Regions from separate parts of the Heyndrickxia faecalis genome, predicted to be linked through region 2. Evidence: riboswitches for the same ligand, from Rfam matches in the RefSeq annotation. Region 2 holds a riboswitch; the other holds the start of a gene.

Region 1 (7,989 bases), 1.0 Mb from region 2:
CTGATTGTTTCATCCGGTATCCAAATTTATGTGCCAAAATTAGCGTCATCTCTTGTCAATCATTTTTCAAAAGGAATTGACTATGGGTTATTAGGGAAAGTCGTAGCACTATTTGTCACTTCAGCCATTGTTTCTGCAGTTGGCGGAACAGTTTTGGGGATTTTTGGAGAAAATGTAATCCAAAACTTGCGGAAAAGCTTGTGGCAAAAATTAACCACTTTGAAAGTGAGCTATTTTGACACTGTCAAGGCTGGTGAAATTTCAAGTCGCCTGGTAAACGATACTGCACAAGTTAAACAATTGCTGGCGGTGACATTTCCACAAACATTAGCGAGCATCATTACAGTTATTGGGACAGTATACATGATGTTCAAGATGGACTGGCACATGACTGCAGCCATGATTGTAGCGGTGCCGGTCGTCGTGATCCTCATGATACCGATTATGGCATTTGGAACGAAAATAGGACATATCCGTCAAGAGGCAATGGCTCAATTTAATGGGATTGCGAGTGAAACATTAAGTGAAATCCGATTGGTAAAAACTTCAAATGCAGAAAAGCAAGCGCAAGTTCGTGCCAATAAAGAAATAAATAAACTGTTTAAAGTTGGGAAAAAAGAAGCGGTCTTTGATGCAACGATGCAACCTATCATGATGATGGTATTTATGAGTATGGTGTTTGGGCTTCTTGCTTATGGGATGCACCGGATTGCAATTGGTGAGATGCAAATCGGCATATTAATGAGCTTCTTGATGTATTTGTTTAACTTGATTGGGGCCATGCCGGTCATTGCAACCTTATTTTCAGAAATGGCAAAGGCTGCCGGTTCAACGCGCCGTGTACAAGAATTGCTTGCTGAAGAACCGGAAGATTTTACGAAAGGCATTGAATTGGATTTGGCTGGTAAAACCTTATCAGTGGAACATGTGGATTTTGCCTACGAAGATGCGCCGGATGAACCCATTCTGAAAGATGTATCCTTTACGGCAAATCCAAATGAAATCATTGCTTTTGCAGGTCCTTCCGGCGGTGGCAAATCGACAATCTTTAGTTTGCTTGAACGTTTCTATGCACCTACAAGCGGATCAATCAAATTTGGAGATGTGAAAATTGAAGAGATCAATTTAACAAATTACCGCAGTCAAATCGGATACGTTTCACAGGATTCTGCGATTATGGCCGGTACAATCCGTGACAATTTGACTTACGGATTAGATGGTACATTTACGGATGAACAACTTTGGAACGTTTTAGATCTAGCCTTTGCACGCAAATTTGTTGAAGAAATGCCTGACAAGCTTGAAACAGAAGTGGGGGAACGCGGTGTGAAAATCTCCGGCGGCCAGCGTCAACGTATTGCCATTGCCCGGGCCTTCTTGCGCAACCCCAAGATTTTAATGCTGGATGAAGCCACTGCCAGTCTTGATAGTGAGTCAGAGATGAAAGTCCAAGAAGCCTTAACAAACTTGATGAAAGGCCGTACGACTTTAGTCATCGCCCACCGCTTGGCAACCATTGTGGACAGCGATAAGATTTACTTTATTGAAAAAGGTGAAGTCACAGGATCAGGTACACATGATGAATTGGTACGTACGCATGAAACGTATGCGAAATATGTGGCTGAACAATTTAAGGTAGACACACCGGCCATGTAAAGGAATGGTCACCATACAGTGTGAAAAATGCTTTTTCAATGGGATAAATTTTTGGGGGATGAAGGATTTAAGAAAATATGGTTTAATGGTACTGGATCTTTGGTGGAGTCTGAAGAAAAGTAAGCCAGTCCTTGGAAGAAAATAGCCATCATGATCCTCCTCCTCCCCAAATTCAAATTTCTCGTTTCAAGAGCATTCGGTCAAAATAAGCCTTTTTCTTTTTTTAGAAATTTATATTTATTTAGCATACAAAACTCGCATTTGAATAACGGATGCATTACAATTGTAATAAGAATAAGAAAAGTCTCATAAATAGAATGAATCATTCAAATTCTGAAGCTGACAATCAATTGGAAAGCCTTCCACCAGTATCTTATCTTGAACAGAGTGAATCACAATAAAAAAGGTAAACTGGGAATTAGACTGGAAGGGGTAGTATAGGGGGCCAATAGTATGATGGAAAAAATAGTGGATGTTTCTTTGCTTGTCGTGGCTGCTGGGTTATTAGTTGTGTGGGCCCGAAAAAAATACTGGGACAGGCAGAAAAGGTAATGACAGGCTGCTCTGTAAAGAAGACAATAGAAGCTGCTACACACTTTCTAAACGTAGTGGTACTCGCGAAGATCCCCCACTTATATTAAGGGGGAGGGTTAATTTGAAATTCGAATAATCAAGCAACCCTATCAATCGTAACGGGAAACGATATGAAGGTCTTCTTACTCATTATGGTTGCTGAACATCATTTAAGTGAAAATGTTGCTTGAATATCCAACAAAACACCACGAAAGGATATGGGTTTCCTTTCACTTTGGATAAAATGATAGATATATAAGCAATTTGAATATTTTAAAAAAGTAAGCATCCAAATGAGCGGATGCTTTTCATTTTGCCAATAAAGATTTCGAGTAAATTGTATACCAGTAATCTAATCAGAAGATCCAAATGAAGGGTATCTGCCCCTTTCCGGAGTATGTCGAAACGCGATAATTTCCGAAAAGCGACATTAGGCATAACGGCGGACAGGATGGCAAAAACATTCAACATCCAAATCATAAAGATTACCTCACAATGGTTTTTTACGATCGAACATCATTCGTCGCACTACGATTTACGGTTCCTTTTATGCCATTCTGAGATTTCTTCAAGTCTTTGTTTGAATCTGGCCTCCGAACCTTGATTTGTCGGATGGTAATACTCGTGGCCTGCTAACGAATCCGGCATCGTCTGCATCGTTGTTAATTTTTCTTCTGTATCATGCGCGTATTTGTATCCTTTTCCGTAATTTAAATCTTTCATCAATTTGGTAGGTGCATTGCGTAAATGGAGGGGAACGGGTTCATTCATTGAGTTCAGTGCATCTTTCTTTGCGCTCATATAAGCTAAATATGCTGAATTAGATTTTGGTGCCAGTGAAAGGTAAATGACAGCTTGGGTTAAGTGTACATTACATTCAGGCATACCAATAAATTGACATGCTTGAAAAACAGATACCGCAATTTCTAAAGCCCGATTGTCGGCTAAACCGATATCTTCACTTGCAAATCTGACCAATCTTCGCGCAATAAACAGCGGATCTTCCCCGGCTTCCAACATCCGTGATAACCAATAGATCGCTGCATTCACATCACTATTTCGCATCGACTTATGCAAGGCGGAAATAATATTATAATGTTCCTCACCATTTTTGTCGTACAATAATGATTTTCTGTTGATCATTTGGGAAAGGTCTTCTTTCCTGATGATGATGGTATCCCCCTGCTTATGCCCATTTAAAACAGCCATTTCCAGCGTGTTCAACGCAGTACGGGCGTCCCCGTCAGAAAATGCTGCAATGGCCAATAAAGTTTGATCATCAATTTCAATCTTTTGAAGGCCATACCCATTGGGATTTACGATGGCCTGTTTTAATAATTCCACGATTTCACTACTCGTTAATTTATGAAGGACAAACACTTTCGTCCTCGATAATAAGGCCGAATTGACTTCAAATGACGGATTTTCAGTGGTTGCGCCGATAAGGATAATGCTGCCATTCTCTACATACGGTAAAAAGGCATCTTGCTGTGCTTTATTAAATCGGTGGATCTCATCGAGAAACAAAATTGTCTTTTCACCCAATTGCCGGCGTTCTTCAGCTTCTTTCATAACGTTTCGAATATCTTTAATCCCACTGGTAACAGCACTAAAATTAATAAATTCCGATTGCGTTTGATTTGCAATAATTTTCGCCAATGTTGTCTTGCCTACGCCGGGGGGTCCCCAGAAAATCATGGAAGAAAGACGGTCATTTTCAATCATTTCTCTAAGCACTTTTCCTTTACCTATCAGGTGCTTTTGTCCAACGAATTCGTCTAAATTTTTGGGACGTACGCGCGTGGCCAAGGGACGGTTTTGGTCATTGTCGTTCTCAAATAAAGAAGTTTGCCTCAAGGTTCTTCCCTCCCGTAAAACATTTTCTCATTACGCTTCTTTTGAATTCCGACCAAAATACCTCACTCAAAGGCTAATTTAAAATAACGTTGATTCGCAAATGTATCGATCTGTTCGAGTTCCAAGCCAATTTGATTCATGCTGTTTTGAGTAACGTCTTGCTTGGTATAGTATAGGCAGATAATATTCACCAAATTGAAAAGGCATACCGTTTTATTATTGGTATAGACCTGAATGACGAAAGTAAAACAGAAGCTTAAAAGAAAAAGATGTGCCCCGAGCAGCAAAAAAGCCAACCACATCTTTAAGATGAATGATATCACCTCTATCTCAAAAATCAAATATGCGTCGAAACTACAAATTTTAGCGGGCTACTTCTTTCTGCAGTTTTGGGAAAGAATGATACCTTCCGAGATTTTGTCTGCTTGGAAAACGACCCTGTCATAGGAATCTCATTTGAAGTTATCCACTATTTTAAAAAAAGGAAAGCCAGTTCGTTCGATTTTTTGAAAAATGCATCAATTATGCTACCTGAAGACCAAAAAATGATTCTATTGACATACCGGATAATATATTTATATAATGTTAAAGGCTGTGGAAATACTTGGCAGGGTTTCCATGCTTTCCGGCAAAATTCCAATAAAAATTGAAAAAGGCAAATTCATCGAAAGGTGAAGACGCAAAGCTAAAGGGACTAAAGTCAGACGACCATGTCAGCCAGTTACCGATTTTACATAAAAAGGGCTAATCGGTAGGGGATTAGTCCTTTTTTCGTTGTGCTGATATCAAATGTGAAGAACTTCATTTAATAAGTAGGAGGAAGCAAAGATGGCACAGTTTCAAGCAGATAACAGTCATAAAGCTTTTATCATTACATTAGGCGGATTTGCCGCAACAGAAAAGGCATCTACGTTTGTAGACGATTTAAAAAAAGAAGTTTCAAAAATAGATGTGAAAAATTATTCGTTAATTGTGGATTCATCCGATTTAAGGACATTTAAGCCTGAAATTTTGCCGGTGCTTGAAAAGAGCTATGCGTTGTATATGAGTTTAGGATTTAAAAAAATCCTGATGATTACACCGAAAAGGGTGACGCCGCGTTTACAGCTGAAGAGAATCGCGAAAAAAGTGAATTTTACGGGTGAATTTATCAATAGTTTACAAGCGGGATTGGAACTTTCACGTTAAAAACAGCTTGAAGGAGTTAAGTAAAAATGGATTCGAGTGTGACAATAAGAGAAGTCTCTGTCTATCATCCTGAAAAGGTGCGCCATAACGATTATTACCTGGCCCATTTTCGCCAGCAAGGAAAAGATATTACAAGACTTTTGCAAGCGCTTGGCAGAGAAAACAGATACATAGCAGATTATAAAACTGAAACCACTTTAACAATGGCGGTGGAAGCATCAAAGAAAGTGCTGGAAAAAAGCGGGTTGGCCGGCCGGGATCTCGATATGATTGTATTTGTATCAGGGACACCTGAATACTTTTGGCCACCGAATGCGGTTGCCATTCATCAATCTTTGGGCGGAAAAGAAGAAGCTGTTGTTTATGATATGAATGCGGCATGTGTCGGAATGGTGGTAGCAGTGGATCAAGTAAGCCGCAATATGCTCGCAAATCCGCATATCAAGCGTGCGCTTGTCGTGGGCTCCGAGCAAATGCACCGCTTTGCAAACGAGGGGGATGCGGTTACATATGCCAGTTTCGGAGACGGGGCCGCTGCAGTATTGCTGGAAAAAAGCCATCATGTTAAAACAGGGTTTATCGACTCAGCCTATCAAGTGAACACAGAATCAATTGATAAAATTACTTTTCCGGCTTGTGGCGTATCCCAACTGGTTGAGGGAAAAGCCGAACAAAAGAATAGAAAAATAAAATGGGAGAATGTAAACAATGACAATGCTTTTCTGTCTACTGCCGCGCTTGTTGAAAAATTGCTCAGCCGGAATCATTTAACCGCGAAGGATATTCAGGCTTTTTGCTTTTCCCAATTGTCACGGAAAAATATATACAAAATCCAGGAAATCTTCAAAGAAGACATAAGCAAGTTCCCAATTGTGGGCACGGAATATGGCTATACAGGAGCCGCTAGCCCGTTTATGGCTTTTGAACGAGCTGTAAGCACCGGCCGGATAACGAGGGGCAGCTATGCCATATTTTGGTCGGTTGGTGCGGGAACTTCTGCTTGTGCCATGTTGTATAAACATTAAATGTATTGAATCTGTTTCAAATGAAGGGAGCCGTACCATGGGAATTAAAAAATTGTCCAAAGCCATTACAATGGGCCAAATCAAAACCGTTATCCTGCCTTATATTCTCATTGGCATTTTGTTGGTTGGCAGCATGTTCATCATCCCCCAATACTTAACCATTTGGTTTGTGTCTGTTGCCGCAATCCTTTATCTTGGTGTAGGTTTATGGTCATCTTTCCGGTTAACCGGGAAGTTATTAAAAATGAAGCAATACGCTTCCAGCCTGGAGTCGGGAAACCTGGCTGAATCGCTGGAAATTTTAGGTGCAGATGAATTTGGCACGATCTCTAACTTCTTAAATAATGCAACAAGCAATATGCGAAATCTGGTTGGAGATTTAAAAAAAGGAATAGAGCGTGTAGATTCCAATTCAGATGAATTATCGGCAACCATGACGGAACTGTTTTATGTGATGGAAGATGTGAAAGAAACGATAAATGAGATGGAACATGGCGCAATGGAACTAAGTGCAAGTACGCAGCAAATTGGCGCATCTGCTGAACAAATTGAAAGTTCAACGAAGAAATTAGCAGAAAAAGCAAATGAAGGAAAAAACATCGCGCAGGAAATTAAGAAACGCGGGACAAAAGTAAGAGAGGAAGCAACTGAGTCTGCAGGCTCTTCCAATCAAATCTATACGGAAAAAGCGGAAAATATTTTGAAATCCATTCAACAAGCGAAAATCGTCGAGGAAATCAAAATGTTGGCTGATACGATTGGAGACATTGCGAATCAGACCAATCTCCTTGCCTTAAATGCATCGATCGAAGCGGCAAGGGCAGGGGAAGCAGGAAAAGGTTTCTCAGTAGTCGCTCAAGAAATCAGAAAGCTGGCTGAACAATCCACCCAATCGGTTGAAAATATCCGGGTGGTCACTAGCCAGGTCCAGCAAGCCTTTTCAAACCTTATTCATCATTCAAAAGAAATTCTGGACTATGTAGACACTAAAGTGAATCCCGATTATGAAAAAATGGTCCGTATAGGGGAACAGTATGAACACGATGCGGAATTTTTAGACCGTATGTCGCTTGAAATCGCCCAGGCTTCGAATGACATGGCAAACGCAATTGAGGAAGTCAACAAGGCGATACAACATGTATCTTCCACAAGCCAGCAATCCGCTGCGGGTACGGAGGAAATGTCATTTAATATTTCCGAAGTGTCACTGGCAATGAAAGAAACGGCAGAAATGGTAGACCACCAGCATCAATTAGCCCATAAAATAAATGAGTCTCTCCAGAAGTTTAGTTTATAAATAGCAAGTTTCAGCTTATGAAAGAAGTCATGCTGCAGCACGAGGATAAACAGGAAAATTCCGGTTTGTCCCCATGCTGTTTATCGTTAAACACTGCCCTTGTTTTTGCTATATAAAATGAACTTAAGTTTTTGCACTGAGACAAGGTCATCCATTTGCATGATGATTCCTTTTTGCAGCCGGCAACAAAGTAGCAATGTTTAGTTCATTTTATGTATGCTACAAATTTTAATTCCGAAATCCCCGGTTCATTGCATCCCCGCACATTACCAAAGGGCAGGACAGCCAAACCTGATTCATGAATCCCCGCCATTCGGGAAAACTGTTTAATACAGTTCGCATGAATGGGGGAAACGTGATGCCTGAATTGCCGGAAATGGAGACCTATAAAAC
Region 2 (7,989 bases):
CGGCAACCTTGCTTTTCCGGCGTTTTTCCAAAAGGGCAGGCTTTCCATCAGTGTTTCTACAGCCGGGGCAAGCCCAAAACTGGCTTCCAAAATTGCAAATGAATTATCCGAACATTATGATACAACCTACGCCCAATATGTGGATTTTTTATATGAGTGCCGCCAGCTTCTGAAGCAGCCGCAGTTTTCTGCATCGGAAAAAAGCGAGTGGCTGGAGAAGCTGCTTGGAGAATCATACCGCCAGCCTGAAAAGCAGCAGGAAATCTTGTCTTTCTTTCACAGCCGCATACAGGGGAATACCCGTTGAAAGACGAATGAAGCTGAAGCTTTGGGAAATCAGCCGGTGTGCCCGGCGAAAAACTTGGCAAACCCATTTTCCAGTCCGTTTGCAACTCGGAATGGCTTCCGTTACAATGGGGTTAAAAATTTTCACAAAAAGGAGTGTCGCCATATGTCATTGGAAGATGTCAAAGCTTATTTTAAGCAGTGGGACCGGGAAGAAGATGTGCGCGTCCTGCCGTCATCAAGCGCGACGGTTGAACTTGCGGCTGAGGCGCTGGACACGGAACCGGAACGGATTGCAAAAACGCTTGCGTTCAGGGGTACCGGTGAGGAAGAAGCCCTTCTTGTTGTCACCGCGGGAGATGCGAAAATCGACAATAAAAAATTCCGGCATACATTCGGCGGGAAAGCGCGGATGCTGTCACCGGAAGAAACGCTTGAGCATACCGGCCATGCTGTCGGCGGCGTCTGCCCGTTCGGTTTGAAAAAAGATTTGCCGGTCTATATGGACGTCTCACTCAAACGGTTCACGACCGTATTTCCGGCATGCGGGAGCGGCAACTCGGCAATTGAATTGACCTGCGAAGAATTGTATACATACGGGAAGGCCGAAAAATGGGTGGACGTCTGCAAGGGCTGGAAAACGGTGGAAGATTACCAGCAAGTAGCTGGGACTGGTGTCTTATCGGATCCGCAATAATCTACGTGTCGCTTCAGACCTGCTTTTGAAATGGAAAGGGGCCCCGGGTACGCGCCGGAAAATGCATGATATATAATTAGGGCTTCCTGAATAAGCAAAATTCCTAGATTTGGCAAGGATGCTGACAGCTTTGGCATAAATTTAATGTAAGGGTTTTATAAAAAATGCAGAAAAAAGTTTGCACTTGAAACGCGCCCTAGTGAAGAAAGACCTTCATTTTTCCACGCTTTCTTAACATAGACGCGCCCTATGTCAAGGAAGGTCTTCGATTTTCCGTGCTATCTTAACGTAGATGGGCTCTATGTTAAGAAAGGCCGTCAATTTTTCATGCTATCTTAACGTAGACGCGCCCTATGTGAAGGAAGGTCGTCTTTTTTCGTGCTATCTTAACGTAGACGCGTTCTATGTGAAGAAAGACCTTCAATTTTCCGTGCTTCCTTAACGTAGACGTACTCTATGTGAATAAAGCTTGATAGCGGATTCAATATATAGAGAAGACAGAATCGCATTTTCAAAGATGAATTTTTCTAGAGATTACTAACAAATTGGGCACAAACGCAGAATTGGATTTGTTCGGCAAGTCCTAACTTAAGTTCATATGATATAGACAAAAACGGCGGGATACACGATCGTGTTTTCCCGTCGTTTTTGTGATGGATTCACATATGCTGCTTTGATTTAATCATGGTACTTTTCGGCAATGGCATTGGCGGCAACAATGGCATTGTACACATCTTCAGGCGTAACCGGGAATGGTTCGTTGCCCATTGTGTCATCCTCGGCACAGGCATCTTCCGCCACTTTCCGCCATTCGGCTTCTACAAATTCTTCAACGCCGAGGTCCTTCAGTGTCAGCGGCAGGCCAACTGCTTTGATAAAGCGGATTACCGTTTCAAGCTCTTCTTTCGGTGCATTTTCAAGAACGAGCTGTGCGAGCAGGCCAAATGTCACTTTTTCGCCGTGCTGTGCACGATGGAGGGCAGGGACAGCTGTCATGCCGTTATGGATGGCGTGTGCTGCGGCAAGACCGCCGGATTCCGCACCGACACCGCTCAAATAGATGGTCGCTTCAATGGTATCCTGCACCGCCCGGGTTGGCACTTTGTTTTTCACGGCTTCCACTGCTTTTACGCCGTTTTCGAGAATCGTTTCGTAGCAAGTGCGGGCAATGGCCAGGCCGGTGAGGGATGGCTTCATTAAAACAAGGTTGTCGCCGTTTGCCGCGTAGCAGGCGCGCGCTTCAAAATAAGTGGCAAGCGCGTCCCCGATCCCGGCGGCGAAAAAGCGGACCGGTGCTGCAGCTAAAATTTCCGTGTCTGCGAGCACGACATCCGGATTGCTCGGCAGGAACAAGTAACGGTCAAAAGCGCCGTCTTCTTTGTAAAGAACGGCAAGGGCCGTGCACGGTGCGTCAGTGGAGGCAATCGTCGGAAAAATGACAACCGGAAGTTTTTCATAATAAGCGGTTGCTTTTGCGGTATCAAGCGTTTTTCCGCCGCCGATGCCGACAATGACATTGGCGCCTGCTTCACGTGCAAGCCGGCGGTTACGGTCTACTTCTTCCTGGGTGGTTTGATAATTGAACTGTTCGAAAGTTGCTTTCCCGCCGCCTTCCCGGACAGATTTTCCGGCTTCTTCTTTTGCGCGGCCGAGGATGAATTCGTCACAAATCACATAGGCATTGTCGCCCAAATCTTTTATGTACGCATATAAATTGGCAAGCAGGCCGTTCCCTACGATAAACTTTTTCGGCGATGTAACGGATTTTACAGGAATTTTCATAACATGTACTGCCTCCTAAAATTTTTTTCTTTCTACACTCTCATTATATTAAAAATGTAAGCGGAAACCAAGGTAAAAGATGTGAAAATAAGATCATCCGATGTTATAAAAAAACAAATAAATATGATGATTGAAAACGCGTTCAAAAAATTTTATAATATTGTTATACAACAGTGCTGGTTTTTAAACAGCAAGGGGAAACAGGGAGAAAATGAAAATGGGAGGGGAGTCCATGAACGTGCCATTGGTGTTGACGGAATTTCTGGATCGCGCGGTGCTTTTGTACGGCGGGAAAACAGCGGTGTATTGCGGGGACCGGGCGTTTACATACCGGGAGCTGAACGGAAGGGTGAACCGGCTGTCGTACGGGTTAAAAAATCTTGGCATTGAAAAAGGGGATCGGGTGGCCTATCTCGCGCCGAATACAGTGGAAATGCTGGAAGGCTTTTACGGGATTTTCCAGCTGGGGGCGGTGATGGTGCCGCTGAATATCCGGCTGACCCCGGAAGACTACCGGTTTATTTTAAATCACAGCGGATCGAAAGTATTGTTTGTGGACCAGGAGATGTACCATTTGATCGAGCCGGTAAAGGATGAGCTTGAAACGGTGGAGCAAATTATTATCCACTATAAAGAGGATGACTGTGCTGAAATTGATTATGACCGCTGGCTGGACAGATTTCCGCCGGATCCGTTCCCGCGTGCCGGCCTCGATGAAAACGATGTGTGCAGCCTGCTTTATACGAGCGGGACGACCGGAAATCCTAAGGGCGTGATGCTTACCCACCGCAATAATTATTTGCATGCATTAAGCGCGATGCACCATTTGCGCGTTACGGACCGCGATGTCTATCTGCATGTGCTCCCGATGTTCCATGTAAACGGATGGGGTTCGCCGTTTTACTATACAGCAAACGGGGCGGCCCATGTATGCCTCCGCAAACCGTCGGCGGAAGCCATTTTCACGGAAATCATCAGGCATCATGTAACGGTGGTGCATATGGCGCCGACTGTGCTGAACAGCCTGTTGCAGTACAATGCGGAACACCATCCCGCCATTGAACAGGATGTGCGTGTTGTCATCGCCGGAGCTGCGCCGCCGCCTGCATTTGTAGAACGGGTGGAAAAAGAGCTTGGCTGGGAATTCATCCAGGTGTACGGCATGACGGAGTCCACACCGCTCACCCTTGTGTCTGTCATCCGTTCGCAGCTTGGCGGGCTGGATCATGATAAACAATTGCGGTTGCGGGCGAAAGCCGGGTTTCCGATGATCGGCAGTGATGTCCGGGTTTTACGGGAAAACGACGAAGAAGTGGCCCATGACGGAAAAGAAATCGGCGAGGTCACGGTAAGAGGGCATGGCGTTATGCACGGATACTGGAAAAACCCGGAAGAAACGATGAAAACGATCCGGAACGGGCGGCTCTATACAGGGGATATGGCGACCGTTGATGAATACGGCTATATCGATATCGTCGACCGTAAAAAAGACATTATTATCAGCGGCGGTGAGAATATATCCTCTATTGAAGTGGAAGGGGTGCTGTATGAACATCCGGATATCCTTGAAGCGGCGGTGATTGCGGTTCCGCATGAAAAATGGGGAGAGACCCCGCATGCATTTGTCGTCCTGAAGGCAGATGCGGCCGCCACTGAAGAAGATATCATCCGTTTTTCAAGGGAAAGGCTTGCCCATTTCAAAGCCGTGACGGGTGTGACATTTGTGGAGGAACTGCCGAAAACGGCATCCGGGAAAATCCAGAAAGTCCGCCTGCGTAACGAATACTGGGAAAAGCTCGGAAAAACAGAGCGGTTCGTAAATTAACATGCCGGAAACAGATCCGGCAAAACGCAAGGCCGCTGAAAAGCACAGGACAGCGCGTGCCATTTCGGCGTAAAACAGCGGAAAGCATGCCGCATCCATGCCCCTTCTTCAGCGATGAGGCGGGGGCGTTGGCGGAACCGCCATAAACGTTTCCGGCAGCTGCAGACGGCAAATTTTAACCGAATTGCCCTTTCTTATCCTTTGACTGATGGTTTCTTTTGGACAGAAATACAGTATAATAGGATAAAAGACCTATATCAAAGGGGCAAATCCATTGAAAAATGGAGACGCAAAACTACAGGGGCTACCGGTTTTCTAACCATGCCAGCCAGTTGCTAATGCGCAGTGAAAAGCCGAAGTTTGGCCTTTGTTTTCGTTTGCAAGTTCCCCGGAGATTGATCAGAAAGGCGGGGCGGAAATGGGCAGGAAAATCGAGACATTGGAAGATTTTAAAAGAATCCTTTATCTTTGGATCAGCCTGCTTTTGATCGCTGCCCTTGCGATTTACAATTTGGTCCCTCACACAGGCACCCGTACAGCTTTATTTTATCTCGCCACGACGCGGATCCTGATTGCCTGGAACGCTCTGTTTCTCATCTGCATGGTTTTCAAGCGTTATTTCCGCTTGTTTGACTATGTGAATCTCGTGATCCTCACGGTTTATTATCTTGCCATCGTGATGGACTGTGTTTTTCAATACATGGTTCCGGGAAAAGAGGGAGCCATCGGAATTTCGATCATTTGGAGCCCACTTCTATTTCTCTATATTTTTATCACGTTGAAAAAGCGGAACGGGATCATTTATTCGCTCGCTTTGTTCGTGACTACGCTTCTGATCGGAATGCCGCGGTTCCGCCATTTTTCCTTTGACTATAAAATATCCATGCTGATCTTTTACCTTGCCAATCTCGTCTATATCGCCATCTTTTGCATTTCTCATTATCTCTTAAAAGTATTTAGAGAATTGGAAGAGGAAAAGAAAAAGGCTTATTCGGACATGTTGACCGGGATTGCCAACCGGCGCCAGGTGCAGGCATGGCTGGATGCTGCGGTTAAACACGCGGACAAAACCGGCACATCATTTTCCGTGATTTTTTTCGATATCGACTATTTTAAACAGGTGAATGACCAGTTCGGGCACCAGACAGGAGATGAGGTGCTGAAGGAATTTGTCCGTCTTTCCTCCCGGGTGATTTCAGCGAATGATTACATCGGACGCTGGGGCGGTGAAGAATTCATCATCATTACAAAGGATGAATTGCCCCAGGCAGAGGAACTGGCGGAATATTTGAAAGCAAGCATTAGCCGCCATTCATTTGGGCATGCGGGAAAGCTGTCCGCAAGTTTCGGTGTGACTGCATATACACCGGGGGATACAGCAGAAACCATTGTAAGGCGGGTGGACGAAGGGCTATACAAGTCGAAGGGTCAGGGCAGAAACCGGATTACGGTGTTGTAAGGCAGGGGGAGAGCGGATTTTCTTCATTGCATGTGGCGAACATTTTAGCTGGCGGGTTTGCGATCAAAAAAACGTATGACAGCGGTAGTCCATTTAATTAACAGACTTGCTGCTCATAAACTGGGGTATGCGATTTGGCATGGAGAGTGCCTATAACCGCGGACGAACCTCAAAATTTGCAAAATCACTACGCGAGGCAGGGCATACGTTTGCGGCGGCACACTTCCGCTTGCGGAGCCTAAGCGGGGACTGCCATTTAGAAGTTCCCCGGTTTGCCCTGCCAGATGCTTTTTATACGGCGTATATATAATTTTCCATAAATGCATAAACCTGCTCGGCATCCGGCGGCTGTATGTTCAGCCGTTTTTCACAGTCTTCCAGATACGGCTTGAGCGTGCTGTCGTTTTTTGCCTCTTTGAGCGTAAGGCTGCCCTGTACGAGGCGGATTGCCGCTTCTTTTACCGTGTTATCATCCGTTTGAAACAAAAGATATGCCAAGCAACTGTACCGATCCATTGTTCTGCCTCCCGGAACCTTTTTATTCCCTTTTCGATAAAAGCGGCAAAAATTCCTGCAAATTCGCAAAAAAAGAAACAAAAAAGCAAGACCGGTGCGACAGGCCTTGCCTTGATGCTATTTTAATCCGATATATTTTTTGACGCTTCCATCCGACGTACGAGGCGCATCCTTTCCGGGAGCAACGAAATGGCAATCGCGGCCAGAATCAGGGCGCCGCCGAGAAAGAAGCGGCCGTTCAGGCTTTCATGGAGCAAAAGCCAACCGAGAAAAGAGCCAGTGACAGGCTGCAAAAACATAAACAGTGACCCGCTGCCGGCTTCTACCATTTCAAGCCCTTTGTTCCACAGAAAGAAAGCGCCGGCTGTAGAGATGACGCCGAGATACAAAATACCTGCCATCCCCCAAAAACCGCCCGATGATACAGGCCAGGCCATCATGGCTTCGCGGGCGGCAAAAGGCGTTGTAAACAGCAGCCCGAACAAAATGGCATATGTTGTAATGGTTAACGAATCCATTTTCCAGGAAGCCACTTTTACATAAACGGACAGAAGTGCCCATGTAATCATCGCTCCAGCCAGAATCAGGCTGCCCCAAAAGTAGGTTTGCACGTGAATGTCCCAGCCGATCACGATGACAACGCCCGCGGATGCGGTAATCAGCGCCAGTATTTTGCGCGCGGTCAATTTTTCTTTTAAAATGAAGCGCGCGAATATCACGATAAAAACCGGAGAAGCGGATGTAATGATCGCGCCGGTATGGGCGTCCGCTTTTTGCGTCCCGATAAACTGCATGGCAACGGATGCAAAATAGCCGATAAACCCGATCCAGGCGAGCAGCAGCCAGTCTTTTTTTGTAAGGCTTACCTTTTCCTTTTTCTTTCTGCCGGCATGCAATATCGCGTACAGTGCGGCAAAACCGATCATATACCGCAGCCATAAAAGCGTAAGCGGCGGTACGAAGTTTAAGACATATTTACTGACCACATACATCCCGCCCCAGATGCCGGATGCAAGTGCGAGGCAAAGTGCACCTGCCCATTTGTTTTTCACAGTCATCAACCTCCGTCTTTATTTTTTATCTAACAGCCAGACGGGGGTTTCGAAGCGGCTGTTCGTCCCCCGCATCAGGAACGAACAGGCTGGTCATTTTCAAACAGATCAAGATACAGACGCACAAACAGCACCTCCCACTATAATATTCTTAATTTTAACATATTTCCTCCCACGCAGCGAATAAAATAAAAAAAATCATGAAAAAGGGGAAGTTGGACGTGATTGTAAAACAGCGGGAATATCCCGCGCAAATCCGAGCGGGAGAGGCGTTGCTGGGGAGGCTGCCCAAAAGGCATCCGCTGTATGGGCAGATTGCGGGGGATGTAAAAAAGTGGAGGGTGAAATATAAAAGGGAGAAGCGGGCAGACCG

The links. Region 2 has a riboswitch for cyclic di-GMP ahead of ABR335_RS15760 (GGDEF domain-containing protein). Riboswitches for the same ligand answer to the same signal wherever they lie in the genome.
Region 1: it holds a riboswitch for cyclic di-GMP, as region 2 does, so the genes downstream of both, ABR335_RS03830 (hypothetical protein) here and ABR335_RS15760 (GGDEF domain-containing protein) in region 2, are expected to answer to the same signal.

Annotation. Positions count from the first base shown of each region.
Region 1 is NZ_CP158453.1:832,567-840,555, forward strand. Features, by position in the region: gene ABR335_RS03820 (ABC transporter ATP-binding protein) at 1-1,656, shown strand, start outside; gene ABR335_RS03825 (replication-associated recombination protein A) at 2,758-4,086, opposite strand; cyclic di-GMP riboswitch class I at 4,731-4,815, shown strand; gene ABR335_RS03830 (hypothetical protein) at 4,915-5,274, shown strand; gene ABR335_RS03835 (3-oxoacyl-[acyl-carrier-protein] synthase III C-terminal domain-containing protein) at 5,301-6,299, shown strand; gene ABR335_RS03840 (methyl-accepting chemotaxis protein) at 6,337-7,596, shown strand; gene mutM (DNA-formamidopyrimidine glycosylase) at 7,955-7,989, shown strand, end outside.
Region 2 is NZ_CP158453.1:3,312,318-3,320,306, reverse strand. Features, by position in the region: gene ABR335_RS15780 (NAD(P)-binding protein) at 1-307, shown strand, start outside; gene ABR335_RS15775 (YbaK/EbsC family protein) at 452-982, shown strand; gene ABR335_RS15770 (glycerol dehydrogenase) at 1,661-2,764, opposite strand; gene ABR335_RS15765 (long-chain-fatty-acid--CoA ligase) at 2,997-4,589, shown strand; cyclic di-GMP riboswitch class I at 4,844-4,929, shown strand; gene ABR335_RS15760 (GGDEF domain-containing protein) at 5,008-6,048, shown strand; gene ABR335_RS15755 (hypothetical protein) at 6,340-6,564, opposite strand; gene ABR335_RS15750 (DMT family transporter) at 6,687-7,616, opposite strand; gene ABR335_RS15745 (NERD domain-containing protein) at 7,838-7,989, shown strand, end outside.